DNA from 2 places in the Pseudoalteromonas sp. K222D genome. Region 2 is predicted to be linked to the other one. Evidence: predicted binding sites of a transcription regulator. Region 2 holds the regulator's gene; the other holds the start of a gene.

Region 1 (9,311 bases), on a different contig from region 2:
ATGGTCTACGGGTCGAAAATTTAGATTTGAGCCGTGACGATAAGTCGGGCTATGTACGTGTTAGCCGTTTGCTATTAGAGAAGTAATGAATGAAAAAAATAATAACCTTATCCATTGTATTTTTACTTAGTTTTATTGTGTTTTGTATTATTAAGTTACCTGCAGCGGTGGCCATTGACCTAGCAAAACCTTATTTTCCTAAGCAACTTGAAGTAGGGCAAAGTGTTGGCACTATTTGGCAAGGGCAAATGATGCAAGTGCGCTACCAAGGTGAGCAATTAAATAATGTGCGTTGGGATGTTGCCGGGTGGGCATTATTTACCGGTAAGTTAAATGCCAATGTAAAATTTGGTGACCCACGTGAGCGCAGTGATATATCGGGTTATGCAGATGTGAGCTTTGGTTTATTTAATAAGCAAGTGAAAGTAACCAATGGATTAGTGCGCTCAACAGTTGAAAGAGCGATGCAACGCATACAACTTCCGTTACCTGTAACCGCTAAAGGTCGTGTGATCTTGGAATTGGCAGAGTATACATCGGGCGCACCTTATTGTGAGTCACTGCAAGGCGAGATAGCGAGCCCTAATATTGACGTACAAGGTTTGAACGGTTGGTTTAATATAGGCCCGCTTGGTGGTAACCTAAGCTGTAAATCGGGCGACATAGCCATACTTATCGACCCAGATAACACCTTAGGGCTTGAAGCTGATGCAACCCTAAAAGCTAATTTTGACTTTAAAGTATCAGGCTATGTAAAGCCCGATGCCACGTTGCCAAAAGATGTACATGATGCGGTTAAGTTTTTAGGTCGTCCAGATAATCAAGGCCGTTACCCGCTCAACTTTTAATGTTTAATATAAAGAGTTTTAATGCAATTACCCCAATTTACTGAGCAGCACGCTAAGCAGCTCAGCACATTTTTAGACACCCAGTCTCAAGCGATGACGCTAACGCAAAGCCAAGGTTATTTATTTGGCGTAATTTGCTCTCCTGAGCCTCTAGACGTACATGAGTGGATGGCAGCAATTTTGCCTAATACAGCTAATAATGTAGATGAAGAAATGCTATTTTTATTTATGGCGTTATACCATCAAATTAGTGAGCAAGTATTTGAAGTAGGCTATAAATTACCAGCACAATATAATTACGAATTTTGCAGTAATTGGAGCGCAGGTTTTGTAACGGCAACAACGTCATATACTCAAAAGTTATTAAGTTCAACCGCGTTAGAGGCAGAATATAAACAAGCCCTCGAAAGTGCTCAAGCCACATTAAGCTTTTTTGCACTTGATGGGCAAACCATTAGCCAAATAGCGTTACAAAACAGTATTGATGAGCAGTTACTTTGCCAGCAGCAATATGAGCTAATGGGCGACTTTGCGCTAGGCTTTGCAGAGCTAGTGGAAATAGTCGCGCTTAATAGTGGCTTGTACACAGATGAAGGCTGGGAAGAGTAGTTTAGGTGCAGTAATGAGTTGAGCTCAAAATATAGCCGTGAAATAAGTTTAAGCGCCTAGTTCTAATATAATATCAGTGCAGCCTTGCTTGCACTTAATCAGCCCTTTACCCGGCTCGCTGGTGGCTAAGTCGAGTGTTAAAACCCCATTACATTTTTCGCACTTTAGCGTTTTACCCTGCGTGAGTTTTTTAAGCATATTACGTTGCTGGTGAAATGAGTCGCTGGCTTTTTTATTTAATCCAGAAAAGTCCATTATTTACCTCGCATGTGTTCTAGTGAGCCGGATACTATTTTACATACAGTGTTTAAGCGCTCATCATAAAAATATAGGTTTAAGTCGCGCTCACGGCAGTAGCGTAAGTGAAATAATCTTATTGAGTCATCGGTAGTAAATGTTTTTTCGGTGTACTCACGCTCAGATTCAGACAGCGTTAACTGCGCACTAATTTTGTTTTTAGTCATACTGGCAGTAGGGCTGCGATTCACTTTGCTTGCATCACTTAAAAAGTCAATACCATCGTTAAATAACCGCTCACGAGGCTCTTTCACCAAAGGGTGATCGACTGTGAAAAAGGCGAGGACTACTATTACCAAAATAATAAATTTTTTCATAGTTGGGTAAACTTTGATCCAAATAACATAAAATGATGCTGCAGTGTAATAAAATGCATTTGAAAAGCAAGTAACTAAAGTGAATAAATTATTAGCGATCTATGCCAGTAATTTTAGCCAATATTGTTATAATAGCTAACAGCAGTTAGATATTTCTGAAATATCTGAAAGTATTCAAGTCTTGTTATAAATATTATACGTAATAAGTACGTTATTACACTATAAGGTAAACCTTGAATATAGCTGAATTTTTATTTCCAAGCGGTGTTGAGGAACTTCGATGGACAAACAAATTAAAGTAAAAAATATACCAGTTGAAGTAAAGATTCAAAAGCCGGATCTTAGCGGGCAACAGGATCGGTTTAATCCACGTAATCGTATTTACGTGCGTGCTGTTAATGGCTTGCACCAACTTCTTAGGCAGCGAATTGGCTTTTTAGGTCTGTTGGCATTTATGCTGCTACCTTGGATAAATTTTAATGGTGAGCAGGCCGTTTTATTTGATTTAATAGGTCAAAAATACAATATTTTTGGTTTAACTCTGTGGCCGCAAGACTTTACCATACTCGCCTTTATTTTTATGTTGGCCGCGTTTGCTTTGTTTTTGGTTACTACTTTTTATGGACGAGTGTGGTGTGGTTATACCTGCCCACAAACAGTGTGGACCTTTACCTTTATTTGGTTTGAAGAAAAGTTTGAAGGTACGGCAAATCAACGTAAAAAGCTCGACCAACGAGCAATGGACTTTGATAAGTTTTGGCGCAAAACCGCTAAGCACACCAGTTGGATTTTGTTTTCTTTATATACAGCAATTACATTTGTTGGTTACTTTACCCCTATTCGTGAGCTACTCCCTGACTTTGTTACCTTTAATGCCGGTAGCTATGCCTTAATGAGTATTATCTTTTTTGCTGCTTGTACATACGGCAATGCTGGGTGGATGCGCGAAATTATGTGTTTACATATTTGCCCATACTCACGTTTTCAGTCAGCCATGTTTGATAAAGATACCTATACAGTATCGTATGATGAAAAACGTGGTGAAAGCCGTGGCCCACGCTCGCGCAAAGTGGCACACCAAGATTTAGAAATAGGCGACTGTATTGACTGTAATTTATGCGTGCAAGTATGCCCAACCGGCATAGACATTCGTAATGGCTTACAAGCAGAGTGTATTAACTGTGGCGCTTGTATTGATGCATGTGATGGGGTGATGGATAAAATGAATTATCCACGCGGACTTATTTCTTATACCACTGAGCGAAACTTAGAAACGCCAGAGAATAAAACCAACCCATTGCGGGCAAAAATTATTGGCTATATAGTGATCCTGGTTATTTTAACCAGTGCCTTGGTTGCCAATATTGCGCTGCGTAAAACGATGGAATTTGATATTATTCGCGATCGTAATCAGTTATATAGGGTTGATTTTGAAGGGTTGGTAGAAAACACCTACACCTTAAAAGTGATCAACAAAGCGCAGTATGAGCAAACCTTTACAGTTAAAGTGCAAGGGCTCGATAACTTTAAGTACATAGGTAAACAAACGTTTAGGGTTAACGCAGGGCAATCGCACAATGTGCCTTTATCACTGGTTATGGATCCGTATGACTTAAAAGCGCCAATGACAGAATTTAACTTTGTGCTATCGCCGGTAGGCGAGCCCGACAATCAAATATCACAGTCGAGTAACTTTTTTAAAGCGCGGTAAAGTTTAACAAAAAGCGGGGTGTTCCCCGCTTTTATTTTATATAAGAAGTGTATGAGTAAATTTAGCTTTATTGATTTAACCCCAGATCTAATTCTTGATGCCATAGAAAGTGTTGGTATTTATGTTGAGTCTGGTTTATTGGCGTTAAATAGTTACGAAAATAGAGTGTATCAATTTGTAGCAGAAGGCGGAAAACGCTACGTTGTTAAGTTTTATCGTCCAGAGCGTTGGAGCGAGGAGCAAATACAAGAAGAGCATGACTTTGCTTTTGAGTTAGCAGAGGCCGAAGTACCGGTTGTTGCGCCAATGGAATATAACGGGCAAAGCTTATTTGAACACCAAGGCTATTTATTTACTTTATTTCCAAGTGTTGGCGGGCGTTTATTTGAAGTCGATAACTTAGATCAACTTGATGTACTAGGGCGCTTAATTGGCAGAATGCATCAAGTTGCTAAAACAAAACCATTTACACAAAGGCCCACCCTAACCTGCGAAGAGTACTTACATACAGCAAAAGTTCATCTGCAAAAAAGTAACTTAGTACCTATGGGATTAGAAACTGCTTTTTATACCATTTTAGATTTGGTTATTAAGCAGGCTCAAACACAGTATACCAATGTAAAAACGATACGTTTGCATGGGGATTGCCATGCTGGCAATATATTATGGGCAGGCGATGCGTTAATGTTTGTTGATTTAGATGATAGTCGCCAGGGGCCACCCATTCAGGATCTATGGATGATGCTAAGTGGCGATCGACAAACGCAGCTGTTACAGTTAGATACCTTAGTAACCGCCTATGAAGAATTTTGTGATTTTGATCACTCGCAGCTTAAGTTGATCGAACCACTTCGAGCTATGCGTATCATCCATTATATGGGGTGGGTTGCAAAACGATGGAGCGATCCGGCTTTTGTGCGGAACTTTTCATGGTTTGCAGATGACAAATACTGGGAGCAACAAATTTTAGCACTTAAAGAGCAGCTTGCCGCATTGCAAGAAGCACCGCTAAAATTATTGCCATAACATTTTATTCAAAAATATGTACAACGAGAGACTAATGCTTAAAAAATTAAAACTGAGCCTACTACTTCTTTGTCTACCTTTTGCAGCACTTGCAGCAAACTTTGAAGTAGGTAATCAATATACAGTTATCGATATCGAAAAAAGTACTACACCACAAGTTACCGAATACTTTTCGTTTTATTGCCCGCATTGTTTTAAATTTGAACCGGTTGCACACGCAATTGAAGAAAACCTACCTGCAGGTGCGGTGTTTATAAAAAATCACGTTAACTTTTTAGGCGGCGTGTCGCCACAAACACAAAGTAATTTGAGCCTAGCGTATTTAGTTGCTAAAAAGCACGGGCAAGCTGATACGATTACAGACAAGATTTTTAAAAGTATTCATGTTCAGCGCGCACCACTGACTGAAATTAAAGATTTAAAAAAATTATTAGATATAAATGGCATTAGTAGCGATACGTTTGATCAAGATATTGCCAGTATGCCAATTATTGCAGCTGAACAAGCAATGCAAGATAAACAAAATAAATACTCAAAATTAGGTGCGTTAACAGGCGTTCCTACTTTTATTGTAAACGACAAATATAAAATCAATCTAAATACCATCAAGAGCCAAGAAGAGCTTGATGAGTTAGTTTCATTTTTACTCGCACTATAAATTTTTGGAGCCATATAATAATGATAAAATTAGTTAAAGCAGGTTTACTTGCTGTATTACTACCTTTCGCTGCAACAAGTTTTGCAGCAACCTTTGAGGAAGGTGTACATTATGAGGTTGTGTCTGAGCGCGCAACTAAAAAACCAGAAGTGAAAGAGTTTTTCTCATTTTACTGTCCTGCGTGTAATAACATGGAGCCACTGGTAGCCGAGATTAAACCAATGCTCGATAAAGGCGTAAAGTTTAAAAAGAGCCATGTTGATTTTGTTGGCATACGCGATACCGAGCATCAACAAATGATCAGCCAAGCGTTAGCAACGGCTGAAGTGTTACCACAAAAAGATAAAATTATTGCGGCTATCTTTAGTCACATTCATACAAAGCGCGCAAATTTTAATGAATTAGCCGACGTAAAAGATGTGTTTGTAGCCCAAGGCGTTGATGGCGATAAGTTCGATAAGTTATTTAAAAGCTTTTCGGTACGTACATTAAGCTCAAAAATGAAGCGCGACCAAGATTACTTTAAAGAAAAAGGTGCATTGCGTGGCGTACCAACTTTTATTGTAAATGGTAAGTACAAACTACTTCTAGGTCGCGAATCGGGTATTAGCGAACCCGCAGATATCACAAATCTAATTAACTACTTGGCAAGCAAGTAAAGTTAACCCCATAAAAAAAGCTCCTTAGGAGCTTTTTTTATGGGTAATTTTTAACTGCTTATTTTAAGTATTCTTTTTTTGTAAAAATACACCCGACTCAATATGGTGCGTATAAGGGAACTGATCAAAAATCGCAAAGCGTTTAACTTCATGGGTGCGGGTTAAGTGATCAAGGTCGCGCTCTAGTGTCTCTGGGTTACACGAAATATAAATAATACTTTCGTAATTTGCTACTAAGTCACACGTTAGGGTATCCATACCGGCACGTGGCGGATCAACTAAAATGGTTTGGCAATTGTAGCTATTTAAATCTATACCTTCTAAACGAGAAAAACTGCGTTCGCCATTCATGGCTTGAGTAAACTCTTCGCTCGACATACGAATAATATCTAAATTGTCTACCTTGTTTTGCGCTATATTATACTGCGCTGAGTGTACCGACGACTTTGATATTTCGGTTGCTAGTACTTTATTAAACGAGCCCGCTAACGCAATAGAAAAGTTACCGTTACCACAATAAAGTTCAAGTAAATCATTTTTAAGTGGCTTACATAAGTCTTGCGCCCACTCTAGCATTTTAATATTTACTTTGGCATTTGGCTGGGTAAAGCTGTTTTCTACCTGCTGATATATTAGTTCTTGGCCATTCACGTTTAAGCGTTCGGTAACGTAGTCATCACCAAGCATTTCTTTTTGTTTGCGGGCACGGCCAATAAAGTCAATTTTATACTTACTGCTTAACTTTTCTTTAAGCGCGTTAATTTCACTCAGCCAATGCTCATCAAGTGGCTTGTGATATAACAGACTCACTAAAATCTCACCGCTTAGCGTAGATAAGTAATCAATCTGAAATAGTTTACGACGCAAAATTTCACACGACTTTAAATTATCAATCATTACTTGCATCACTTCACCTACCAAAGGAGCGGCAGGGTCAAAGCTATCAACGCGAATTTTGTCTTTAGTTTGTTGATCAAACATTATATGAAACAGATCGTCACCATCGTGCCATACTCTAAACTCAGCGCGTTGGCGGTAGTTAATCGGCTCTGAGCTAAATACCTCAAGTTTATCCACACCAAAACGTTGAAATTGGGCAGCAATACGCTGTTCTTTTTCGCTTAACTGCGCATCGTACTGTGAGGTGTCTATTTTAATAACTGCCATTAACGCTATAACCTTATCTTTGAGAGCTGTTTATCGGCGCTATTGTAGGGAGCGAGATGTATTTGTCTAGTTTTGATGAAATATATATTGGTTTTTTTTTGAGCATCTAGCTACAGAAATAACTTACAGTGCCGATAAGTAAGGCAAGCATAGATAGGAGTCGGATCATGAAAATCGGTAACTTTGGCTTTGTTCCAAACCACAATATTAATAAATACGGTAATAAAGGGGCTTTACAGCAACCTACAATACAGTCGCCTCAAGATAACTATCAGCAGCGCGGTAAAGAACTTGCTGCCAAAGTGCTCGGTGACAAAATGGCTCAAGCTCTTGGCTTACCGATAAGCGAGCCGAAAAAAGATAAACCGCTTTTTGATTTTGATGAAATCGTTAAAAACGTTTTAGACTTCGTTACCAGTGCAGTACGTAAAGCAAAAGCCAATGGTGCCGACGATGAAAAACTCAAAGGTATGTTAGGTGATGCTCGAAAAGGTGTGCAAATAGGGATTGATGACGCGGTTGATGAATTAAAAGGCAATGGCGTGTTTAACGACGATATCGCACAGGGTATTAATAAATCTAAAGAAGGCATATTTAATGGCCTGGACAAATTTGAAGACGATTTATTTAATCCTAAACCCGCCAGTGTCTCTGTTAGCCAAGCTCAGTATGCAAGTTTAAGTAACAAAGCAGAATATAAATTTACTACCGCCGAAGGAGACGAAGTGAGTATTAGTTTTGCTGATGCTTATGAGTCACAATCAGCCAGTCGTTATCAGCAAAATGGGAATAGTGAATCTTTTGTAAGTGAGTCGTCGCAGTCTCGTGAGTTGTCATTTTCTATGTCGGTTAATGGCGATTTAAATGAGAATGAACAAAAGGCGATTAATGAGCTAATGGCTGACTTACAAAGTGTAAGTAGCACCTTTTTCAGTGGTGACTTAGATAAAGCATTTGAAGAGGCGCAAGCACTAAGCTTAGGCAACGAACAGCTGGTGGCTTTTTCAATGGATTTACGACAAACCAAAACAGTCGCTACAGTTAAAGGTTACGAAGAGTACAAGCCAGTTCCTGAAAAAGCAGTAGCTGATAAATTAGCGCCGTTTAACGACGACTTAAAAGCTGTGTTTAATAAAGCCACAGAGCTGGGCATACAAAACCAGTTATCGGGTATTGTGCAGTGGTTAAATCAAGATCAAGCAGAAATAGATAAATTGGTAGATTACACCAAAGCTATGTTCGAAAACCTTAATCAATTAAATGCAGCAACGGACGAGCTAGCCAATCAACAATAGTTGTACCACTAAACTACTTTCTTTTATAAAAATCACATGGCAAACTGCCGTTCTTAACTTAGAGTAAGGACAGTAGTTTGTCAGCGCACATAATGGTTTTTGATTCAGGTATTGGTGGTACTACGGTACTTGAACATATTCAGCAAAGTATTCCAGATGCGCAATACAGCTATTTTATGGATAATGCGCTATTGCCATACGGCGCTCAGTCACAGCAAACGATTATTAACCGCTTATGCGCACTCATTCACTTTATTAACCAGCAAGCGCTTAATGTAGATTTAATTGTTATTGCATGTAACACCGCCTCTACTTCTGCGCTTGGGGCAGTGCGCCAAATTACTACTATTCCTATAGTGGGGGTGGTACCGGCGATAAAACCTGCTGCGCAACTTACACAATCTAAACATATCGGCCTACTGGCAACTCCAGCAACTATATCAAGTCCCTATACGCGCACACTCATACAAGAACATACCAACAATATAGCAGTTAGCTTATATAGTAGCGTTGAACTAGTTACTTTAGCCGAGCGTCTGTTTTTTGAACAAAGTTTAGATACAACTAAACTACACCAAGAACTCGATCGTTTAAACATAGATCAGTCTATAGATGTATTAGTATTAGGCTGTACGCATTTTCCTATTTTGGCAGAGCCGATTAGTCAGTACTTTAATAGGAAAGTGCAGCTACTTGATTCAGGTGCAGCGATTGCTAAGCGAGT
Region 2 (9,311 bases):
TTTTGCAAGCGCTTTTTTTAATATTAATCCCATGCCGGTTTTATTGCCCATACTTCTATCTAGGGTAGCAATAGCCATAGTGGCGGGTAATATATCTAAGTTTTCAATACTAGATGGACATAATGCTTGGAGTATTTCTTCGCTTTGCATGCTAGTTCCGCGTACAAAAATATCGTATACGCTAACCTCTAAATCCTCAGAATCAATGCCAAAGTAATAGGTTAATGAGGCATGAGGATCGGTATCAATCAATAATACGCGCTTACCTTGAGATGCTAAAATACCTGCAAGGCTAACCGCGGTTGTGGTTTTCCCTACTCCACCTTTTTGATTTGCTACAGTCCAAATCTTCACATTGCATCCTAATTACAGTTCATTTCGAGTCGATATACGAATACCGCCATGGGGTAAACGAATTATTTTTATTGTATTATCGTCAGAGGGTAATTCTGCTTCAGGCGCAGGTTTAACGACTACTTGTTGCGGCTCAACGCTTACTACTTCTGCTGTTGGTGGCAACCCATATTTAGATAGGGCAATAACTACTTTGCGATTTTCAGCACGCCCTTGCTTAGTATCGTTAGTGGCAAAAGGAGAATATTGACCATATCCCTCAATCGCCATTCGCGCTGAATTTATACCTAGGCTTTCAAGCTCAACTAAAACGGCTGTTGCACGCGCCACCGACAACTCCCAATTCGAGCGGTACATTTCATTACCTATGGTTTGGTTGTCAGTATAGCCGCGTACTCTAATATAGTTATCTACCGGAGCAATTATATCTTTAATTATTTTAACAACTTGCTTAGCGCGAACTTGCGCTACACTACTACCACTTGAAAATAGCATGCCAGAACTAAGCTCAATGATCAGCCAATCTTGGCTGAGTTCTAAACTTGCTTCACCATCGCGTATTTCATCTATTAATGACGATTGCAGCTTAGCCAACAAACTATCGAGTGGTTTGCCAAGGTGTTTTTGCTCAATATTACTGGTATCGCTTTGTCCGTCCAGCAGCTTTGGCCCGTGTTCTTCTTTTAAAATACTTTCGCCGTAGAGCACCTCTTGCTCTGGGGTTACTCTGTCTGTCAATATTGCGTCGCCATTTACCCCAGTTCCTTGCTGCGAATGTTGACGGGCTGACTTATCAAATACATAACCAATCGAATCGGACAGCACTTGAAATTTCTCTTCTTTGTTAATTGCTATTGCGTACAAAACCACAAAAAAGGCAAACATAATCGTCATATAATCAGCATAAGACACCAGCCAACGTTCTGTGTGTTGACTTTTAGTAGTGGTGTTGCGCAAGCGACGACGTAACATAATAGCTGCTACTCAACCACGACATTTGGGCGGTCAACCCGATAGGCTTCAAGCTTTAATTCAATACTTACTGGGCTTTCGCCTTGGCTTATTGCAATTACGCCCTCGGCAAGCATTTCGTGATAAAGCATTTTTTGCTCAACCCGTTGCTTTAACTTATTAGCCATAGGTAAAAATAATAAATTAGCTAAACCCACGCCATAAATAGTTGCTATAAAGGCAGTGGCAACACCGGCTCCAAGCTTTTGCGGATCTGTAATAAACGACATTGCCTGAATAAGACCAAGCACGGCCCCTAAAATACCTATGGTCGGACTATAACCGCCCATAGCTTCATAAACACGACTTGCCTCTAGCAGACGTTCGCGCTCTAACAGTAAATCTATTTCTAACGTATCGCGCAGTTTTTGATCTGAGCAACCATCAATTAATAATCCAAGCCCTTTTGCAGCATAGGCATCTGGGTGGGTAAGCGCTTCGTTTTCAAGGGCTAAATAACCTTCTTGACGTGCTTTATGTGACCATCCTTTTACTTGCTCTATGGCATCTTCAATATTGTATTTAGGCGATACAAAAACCCAGTGCGTAATTTCTAGCATCTTTTTAAAAGTACTGGCTGATGTTTGTAACATTACAGCACCCAATGTGCCGCCCAGTACAATGATCAACGCAGGTCCGTTAAATAATGCCGATACCACACCGCCCTCTAACGAGTAACCTATTGCAATGGCGCCTAAGCCAATAAGTAAACCTAGTACGGAAAGCTTATCCACAGCCCACCTCTGTCTTTAAACGTATTGCTACTTCATCTAATGGCAGACTTTCGCTCGCTAAACCAGCATTAGCAATTGCTTGTGGCATACCATAAACAACACAACTTTTTTCATCTTGTGCCCAAATGGTTGCCCCTGATTGTTTAAGCATACGAGCGCCTTCACGCCCATCTGCGCCCATACCAGTTAATACTATAGCTAATACATCACCTTGATACGCTTTAGCGGCACTGGCGAAGGTTACATCAACGCTTGGTTTGTAACTAATGCGCTCGCTGTTATCTTCAAAAACTCGTAGTGTTCTACTTGCCCCACGACCATCAATCATCATTTGCTGGCCACCCGGTGCTAAGTAAGCCACACCTGCTTGCAGTCGATCTCCTTGCTGCGCTTCTTTTACCTGAATTTTACACAAACTATTTAAGCGTGCCGCAAAAGCCGGGGTAAACGCAGCAGGCATATGCTGAATTAATAATATAGGGTGCGGAAAGTTAGCAGGAAGCTGAGTTAATATAGTTTGCAGCGCAACAGGTCCACCGGTTGATGTGCCAATTGCAACTAGTTGATAGTGCTTGCCACTCGCGCGCTTTGTTACTATTGCACTGCGACTAGTTACTGGCGAATTATTAAAGCTTCGCTCTGGTTGTACTACTGTTGTTGCTGTTTTATTTGTTTGTGCAAACCTTGCTGCTAATGCGCTTGGCGCTGAAGTAGGTGTAAATAAAGGTTTGTTTATACTGGAGGGGCTAGGGCTAGCAACACGTCTAATACGTTGGCGGCCAATTTCTTTTACTTTGCTTTGCAGCAGCTTAATGGCATCTTCGTTATTGCGAGCAATGTCTTCAAATTTTTTCGGTAAAAAATCCATAGCACCAGCATCAAGTGCATCTAAAGTTGCAGTTGCACCGGAGCGAGTTAACGAAGAAAACATTAAAATTGGCGTCGGGTTACTGGCCATAATTTCTTTTACAGCACTTATACCATCCAACACCGGCATTTCTACATCCATAGTGATCATATCAGGACGTAAACTAGCTGCTTTTTCTACAGCATCTCGGCCATTTACGGCAAAGCCAATTACTTCAATCTCGCTATCTAATTCAAGAATCTCACTCACTCGACGGCGAAAAAAGCTCGAATCATCAACAACTAAAACTTTAACGGCCATTTTGCTCTCTTATTTTTATTGTGTAGACGTATAAAGTATACGTCTACTTTATTATTTACCTGCGTAGTGTTTTAACATACTCGGTACATCTAATATAAGTGCAATACCACCATCCGAAGTAATAGTGGCACCTGCCATTCCAGGCGTACCTTGTAATAAAGCGTCTAACGGCTTAATAACCACTTCTTCTTGACCAATTAACGAATCAACCACAAAGCCAACTTGTTGTGTACCTATTTGCACAATAACCACATGCCCTTGCGCTTTACGGCTTGTACGATCGGCACCTTTCACTAGCCAATGCTCTAAATAAAATAAAGGCACTGCTTTTTTACGAACAATAATAGTTAACTGACCATCAACCACATTCGTTTTAGTAAGGTCTAAGTTAAATATTTCACTTACTCCTGCCAATGGTAGTGCAAATGTTTGCTCACTCACTACCACCATTAAGGTAGGTAAAATAGCCAAAGTTAACGGTACTTTAATTTCAAGTATAGTGCCCACACCTAGTTCTGACTCTATGCTAACCGAGCCATTTAACTGGGTGATTTTAGTTTTAACCACATCCATGCCAACACCACGACCAGAAATATCAGATATTGCTTCTTTGGTAGAAAACCCTGGCGCAAATATCAGATTGTAAGCTTCGGTGTTAGACAAACGGCTTGCTTGCTCTTGATCAAGCACACCTTTTTTAATTGCTATTTGTTTTAGTTTTTCAGCATCCATACCTGCGCCATCATCTTTAATGGTAAGCAAAATATGATCCCCCTGCTGCGAAGCAGAAAGCGTAACGGTACCTGTTCTCGGTTTACCCGCAGCTTCACGATCATCTGGCATTTCTATACCATGATCAACCGAGTTACGTACTAAATGCACTAATGGATCGGCCAGTGCCTCAACTAGGTTTTTATCTAAATCGGTTTCTTCGCCAACCAGCAATAAATTAATATCTTTATTTAAGGTACGTGCTAAGTCGCGAACAACACGCGGAAAACGGCCAAATACTTTTTTGATTGGCTGCATTCGCGTTTTCATTACCGCGCCTTGCAAATCAGCTGTAACAACATCTAAGTTAGATATTGCTTTACTCATAGATTCACTTTCTGAACTGGTGGCTAAACTCACTAAACGATTACGTACTAATACAAGCTCGCCCACCATATTCATAATTTGATCAAGGCGTTTAGTATCAACCCTTACTGTTGTTTCAGCTTGTGCAGGCGGCGCTTTTTTAGCAACTGGCGCAGCGGTATTGGTATTAGCACTTGCTGCTACAACAGCCGCTTGTGGCTGCTTAACTTTATCAACTGCTACTGGTGAGGCTTTAACTACAGCTGCTTTAGGAGCCGTAACTTTATTTACAGGTGCAGGTGTTGCCGCGCTTTCTTTAGATTTTGGCGCCGCTCCCTTGCCATGCAGCTCATCTAGTAAAGCTTCAAACTCATCGTCACTTATTTCATCATCGTTAGTGCTAGCAGCCGGACTTTGAGCTGCTTGAGGTTTTGGAGTTTTATTTACCGCACCAAAACTTCCCACCCCGTGAAGCTCATCTAATAAGCTATCAAATTCATCGTCGGTAATATCGCCACTTAAGTCGCTGCTATTACTTAATGACTCTTTTATTGCAGGGCCTTTACCTTTGCCATGAAGTTCATCAAGTAAGTTTTCGAATTCATCTTCGCTAATTTCATCAATGTGCGCATCGTTTGCTGTAGCGTTTGTTGCTGCACTGGGTGCATCAAACAACTCATCAAATGCAAAAGGGTCATCATCTAAATTAGCATCTTGCGTTATTACTGGCGCAATAGTGTCACCACCAAGCTCTTCTTCTGTGGGGGGTAAACCTAATTTATGTAATATTTCGAGTAACTGAGGATCGGCAGGCTCTGGTTGCTCACGATTTTTAATCGTAGCAAACATTTCATTAATAGTATCAAGTGCTTGAAGTATAACATCCATTAGCTCAGAGTTAACTGTTCGCACTTTTTGGCGCAGTAAGTCAAACACGTTTTCTGCGCCATGGCAGGCATCTACCAGCTCTGACATCGCTAAAAAGCCCGCGCCACCTTTAACAGTGTGAAAGCCTCTAAAAATAGCGTTCAATAATTCAGTATCTTCTGGGTTATTTTCCAGTTCAACTAATTGTTCAGATAAAAGCTCAAGGATTTCTCCAGCTTCAACTAAAAAATCTTGTAATATATCTTCATCGACTTCAAAGCTCATGCAGTTACTCTCCTATTAGAAGCCCAAACTTGATAAAAGATCATCAACTTCGTCTTGATCAGATACAACATCATCACGCGATTCTTTATCAATAATAGGGCCTTCTGGGCCTGCTAATGCTTGTGCGGCAATCGAGTTTTCTGTTTTTTGTTGCTCTTGGTTATCGTTTTCATCTTGTGCTGCAAACGCAGTTAACAGATGAATTAAACTTTCTTCAACTTCGCGTACCAGCTCAATAACACGGCGAATTACTTGCCCGGTTAAATCCTGATAATCTTGAGCCATTAACACATTAGTCATTAATACTTGCAACTCATCGGTTTTAAGATGCGAGCTGTTCATAAATTTATCAATGCTATGACACAATGTTTTAAATTCACCAAGTTCAAGATCGCGGCTCATTAACCGATCCCAGGTTGGCTTGATATGCGAAATATCATCAGCTAATTGCTGGGCTAAAGGCAGGCTCGCTTCAACCGCATCCATGGTTTTGTTGGCGGCATTTTCTGTCATTTCTATGACATAGTTAAGTCGCTTTTTAGCATCCGGAATGGCATCAGTGGTTAAATCTGTTATGCGGGTGTCAAGCTCAAAACCCTTTAAAGACTCGTGCAACTGGCGCGTTAATTTACCTACTTCTGCAAACAAATATGATTGTTCTTGAGAAGCAGTTTCTAAAATTAACTGATCAGCTTTATGTTGCTCACCGTTTTCTAAAAAAGTGACCAGCTGACGTGCTTGCTCTAAAGTAATCTGAGGCGCAGCAGGTGCTGACATAAGCCTCTCCCCTTATTAACCTAAGCGTTCGAACACTTTTTCTAATTTAGTTTTTAATGTACCCGCAGTAAATGGCTTAACAATATAACCATTAACACCTGCTTGGGCTGCTGCAATAATTTGCTCTTTTTTAGCTTCTGCAGTAACCATTAAAACCGGAAGATGCTTTAATTTGTCATCTGCGCGTATTGCTCTTAACAAGTCAATACCTTGCATGCCCGGCATATTCCAATCTGTTACTACAAAGTCAAATGATTGATTTTGCAACATAGGTAAAGCAGTTGAGCCATCATCTGCTTCTAAAACATTGGTAAACCCTAAATCACGCAATAGGTTTTTAATAATACGTCTCATCGTTGAAAAGTCATCAACAACAAGAATTTTTATGTTTTTATCCAAAACATCCTCCAGTGAGGCCTAAACCTGTATTTACTTACTTCTAATTTATCCAGTCATTGATTTTTGCTTTTAGCTTAATCATCGCCTGACCATGTATCTGACTTACACGCGACTCACTTACATCGAGTATCTGTCCAATTTCTTTTAAATTCATTTCATCGTTATAGTACAACGAAAGCACCATTGCATCTCGCTCTGGTAGGGATTTAATTGCACTTAATAAAGATTCATTAAACCTTTCATTTTTAACATTATTAAAGGGTTTGTCTAGTGCTAAATCGTGCCCAACAGGTGTTATAACATCCTCATCAATACCTAAATCTTCTATTCCTAAGATTTTACTGGAATTAACATCGGTTAAAATATGATGATATTGCTCTAGTGTAATTTCAAGCTTTTGGGCAACTTCACTGTCTGTAGGTTCACGATTCAGGCTGCTTTCTAATGCTGAAATAGCTTCTATAACCTGGCGGCTTTTACGATGTACTGAGCGAGGAGCCCAGTCTCCACGGCGCATTTCATCAAGCATAGCGCCCCGAATACGAATACCCGCAAAGGTTTCAAAACTAGCGCCTTTAGTGGCATCAAAGTTTTTTGACGCCTCTATTAATCCTATCATTCCTGATTGAATTAAATCATCGAGTTGTACACTAGGGGGTAAACGAGCAATTAAATGACATGCTACTTTTTTTACTAATGAAGCATGCTTTTCAACAATCATATTTAAATTTTGTGTTGATTCATATCCCATAGCTCTATTCACCAATGTAGTCATAGTTAGCCGTTAACGAGTTTCTCAATGAAAAATTCTAAATGACCCGAAGGCTGGTTCGGTATTGGCCACTTTGTTATTCTTGTTGCTAATGTTTTAAAGGCAAGTGCAGCAGGAGAACTAGGAAACAGTTCAACAATTACTTTTTGACGACGTGTTGCTTTACGCATATTTTCATCATAAGGAACGGTTGCAACCAGCTCCATTGATATATCTAAAAATCGGTCTGTAACCTTTGATAGCTTTGCAAATAACTCTTGCCCTTCGCGTAATGAACGCACCATGTTGGCAACAATTTTAAATTTATACACGCCATGTTCGCGGCTTAATACTTTGATCAGTGCATAGGCATCGGTTATTGAAGTAGGCTCGTCACATACCACAACCAAAACATCTTGTGCAGCGCGAGAAAAACTCAGCACCATATCCGATATACCGGCAGCGGTATCAACAACTAATATATCAAAATCAGTATTGAGTTCGCTAAAAGCACGAATAAGCCCAGCATGTTCTGCAGGCGACAACTCAACCATACTTTGTGAACCCGAAGTCGCTGGTACTATTTTTATCCCAGCGGGGCCTTCTACTAGTATTTCATCAAGCTCACATTCGCCAGATAACACATGCGATAAATTACGCTCAACACGAAGTCCAAGCATTACATCACAATTGGCTAAACCCAAATCGGCATCAAGCACTAACACTCTATTGCCTTGCTGACCTAAAGCGATCGCAGTATTTAACGATACATTTGTTTTTCCAACGCCACCTTTACCGCCAGTGACGGCGATAACCTTAACGCCGTTATTATTATTTTTTCTCATTTTACGCAGGCCGCTTGCTTGATCTAATACTGTGTTAATCATACATCTCTACTGTGCTCGACGCCACTGATTGGTGTCGTGAATGTTGTACTTTTGTTCTCTTTAAATATAATTGCTCAGCTTTTTTCACTAGTTTTTCTGCATTTGCAACTCGAATATCTTCAGGTACTCGTTGACCATTAGTAAGATACCCTATTGGCAGGCGATTTTGAATCGCAATACTAATTATCTCGCCTAAACTTAATGATTCGTCGAGTTTAGTGAAAATACAACCGCTTAACTGTACTTTTTTAAAGTGTCTTACGGTTTCTTGTAACACATTTATTTGCGCAGTGGCACTTAATACTAAGTAATTACGAATATCCACACGCTGATTACGCATTAAGGTATTTAACTGCTCAGTTAAACGTAAATCACGTTGGCTCATACCTGCGGTATCTATAAGTACTAAGCGCTTGTTACGTAAATGATATAACACTTCAGCCAGTTCGTTCGCATCTTTAACTTGTTTAACCCCACAGCCAATAATACGGCCATATGTTGCAAGCTGCTCGTAAGCACCAATTCTGTAAGTATCGGTAGTAATTAGCGCTACTTTATCAGCACCATATTTTTGTGCACCTAATGCCGCGAGCTTAGCCACTGTAGTGGTTTTACCCACACCGGTTGGGCCAACTAATGCGTAAACACCACCTTGGCGCAAAATTTCGTTATTCGTGGTTTGCATCTGATCTTCAACCATAGTTAACAGCGCTTTCCAGCCCTGCTGACGCGGAACATCTTCAGGTACAAAACAAGCCATTTGCTCAGCAACTTCTTTATCGATTCCCATGCCTACTAAGCGGTCAATCATGCATGCGCGCGTTGGGTCACGGCGCGCCATATCTTGCTGCATTAAACCCGACACTTGGTGCTCTAATAACTGGCGAATTGCGTTCATTTCTTCACGCATTGTGCTCATTGCTTCACTTTCGGTATTTTTAGTCGTGTGTGTTTGCGCAACTGGCGTGTCTAATTCATCAAAATCACGGTCTAGGTCATCA

Evidence for each region. The regulator FliA, encoded in region 2, starts transcription of late flagellar genes. The targets are predictions, from matches to a motif close to CTAAAGNTNNNNNNNNNNNNGCCGATA.
Region 1: J5X91_RS16140 (DUF5610 domain-containing protein) is a predicted target of FliA. The motif match lies at 7,403-7,429, and genes of this name have one in related genera.

Annotation. Positions count from the first base shown of each region.
Region 1 covers NZ_JAGGDL010000048.1:1,236-10,546, reverse strand. The annotation lists gene J5X91_RS16190 (type II secretion system protein M) at 1-86, shown strand, start outside; gene J5X91_RS16185 (type II secretion system protein N) at 90-848, shown strand; gene J5X91_RS16180 (UPF0149 family protein) at 870-1,457, shown strand; gene J5X91_RS16175 (hypothetical protein) at 1,506-1,712, opposite strand; gene J5X91_RS16170 (hypothetical protein) at 1,712-2,071, opposite strand; gene ccoG (cytochrome c oxidase accessory protein CcoG) at 2,352-3,782, shown strand; gene J5X91_RS16160 (serine/threonine protein kinase) at 3,834-4,808, shown strand; gene J5X91_RS16155 (thiol:disulfide interchange protein DsbA/DsbL) at 4,843-5,466, shown strand; gene J5X91_RS16150 (thiol:disulfide interchange protein DsbA/DsbL) at 5,487-6,125, shown strand; gene trmA (tRNA (uridine(54)-C5)-methyltransferase TrmA) at 6,189-7,292, opposite strand; gene J5X91_RS16140 (DUF5610 domain-containing protein) at 7,460-8,587, shown strand; gene murI (glutamate racemase) at 8,665-9,311, shown strand, end outside.
Region 2 covers NZ_JAGGDL010000018.1:19,514-28,824, forward strand. The annotation lists gene J5X91_RS10435 (ParA family protein) at 1-354, opposite strand, end outside; gene J5X91_RS10440 (flagellar motor protein MotB) at 367-1,326, opposite strand; gene J5X91_RS10445 (flagellar motor protein) at 1,335-2,099, opposite strand; gene J5X91_RS10450 (chemotaxis response regulator protein-glutamate methylesterase) at 2,092-3,267, opposite strand; gene J5X91_RS10455 (chemotaxis protein CheA) at 3,319-5,496, opposite strand; gene J5X91_RS10460 (protein phosphatase CheZ) at 5,512-6,273, opposite strand; gene cheY (chemotaxis response regulator CheY) at 6,289-6,672, opposite strand; gene J5X91_RS10470 (RNA polymerase sigma factor FliA) at 6,713-7,423, opposite strand; gene J5X91_RS10475 (MinD/ParA family protein) at 7,450-8,310, opposite strand; gene flhF (flagellar biosynthesis protein FlhF) at 8,303-9,311, opposite strand, start outside.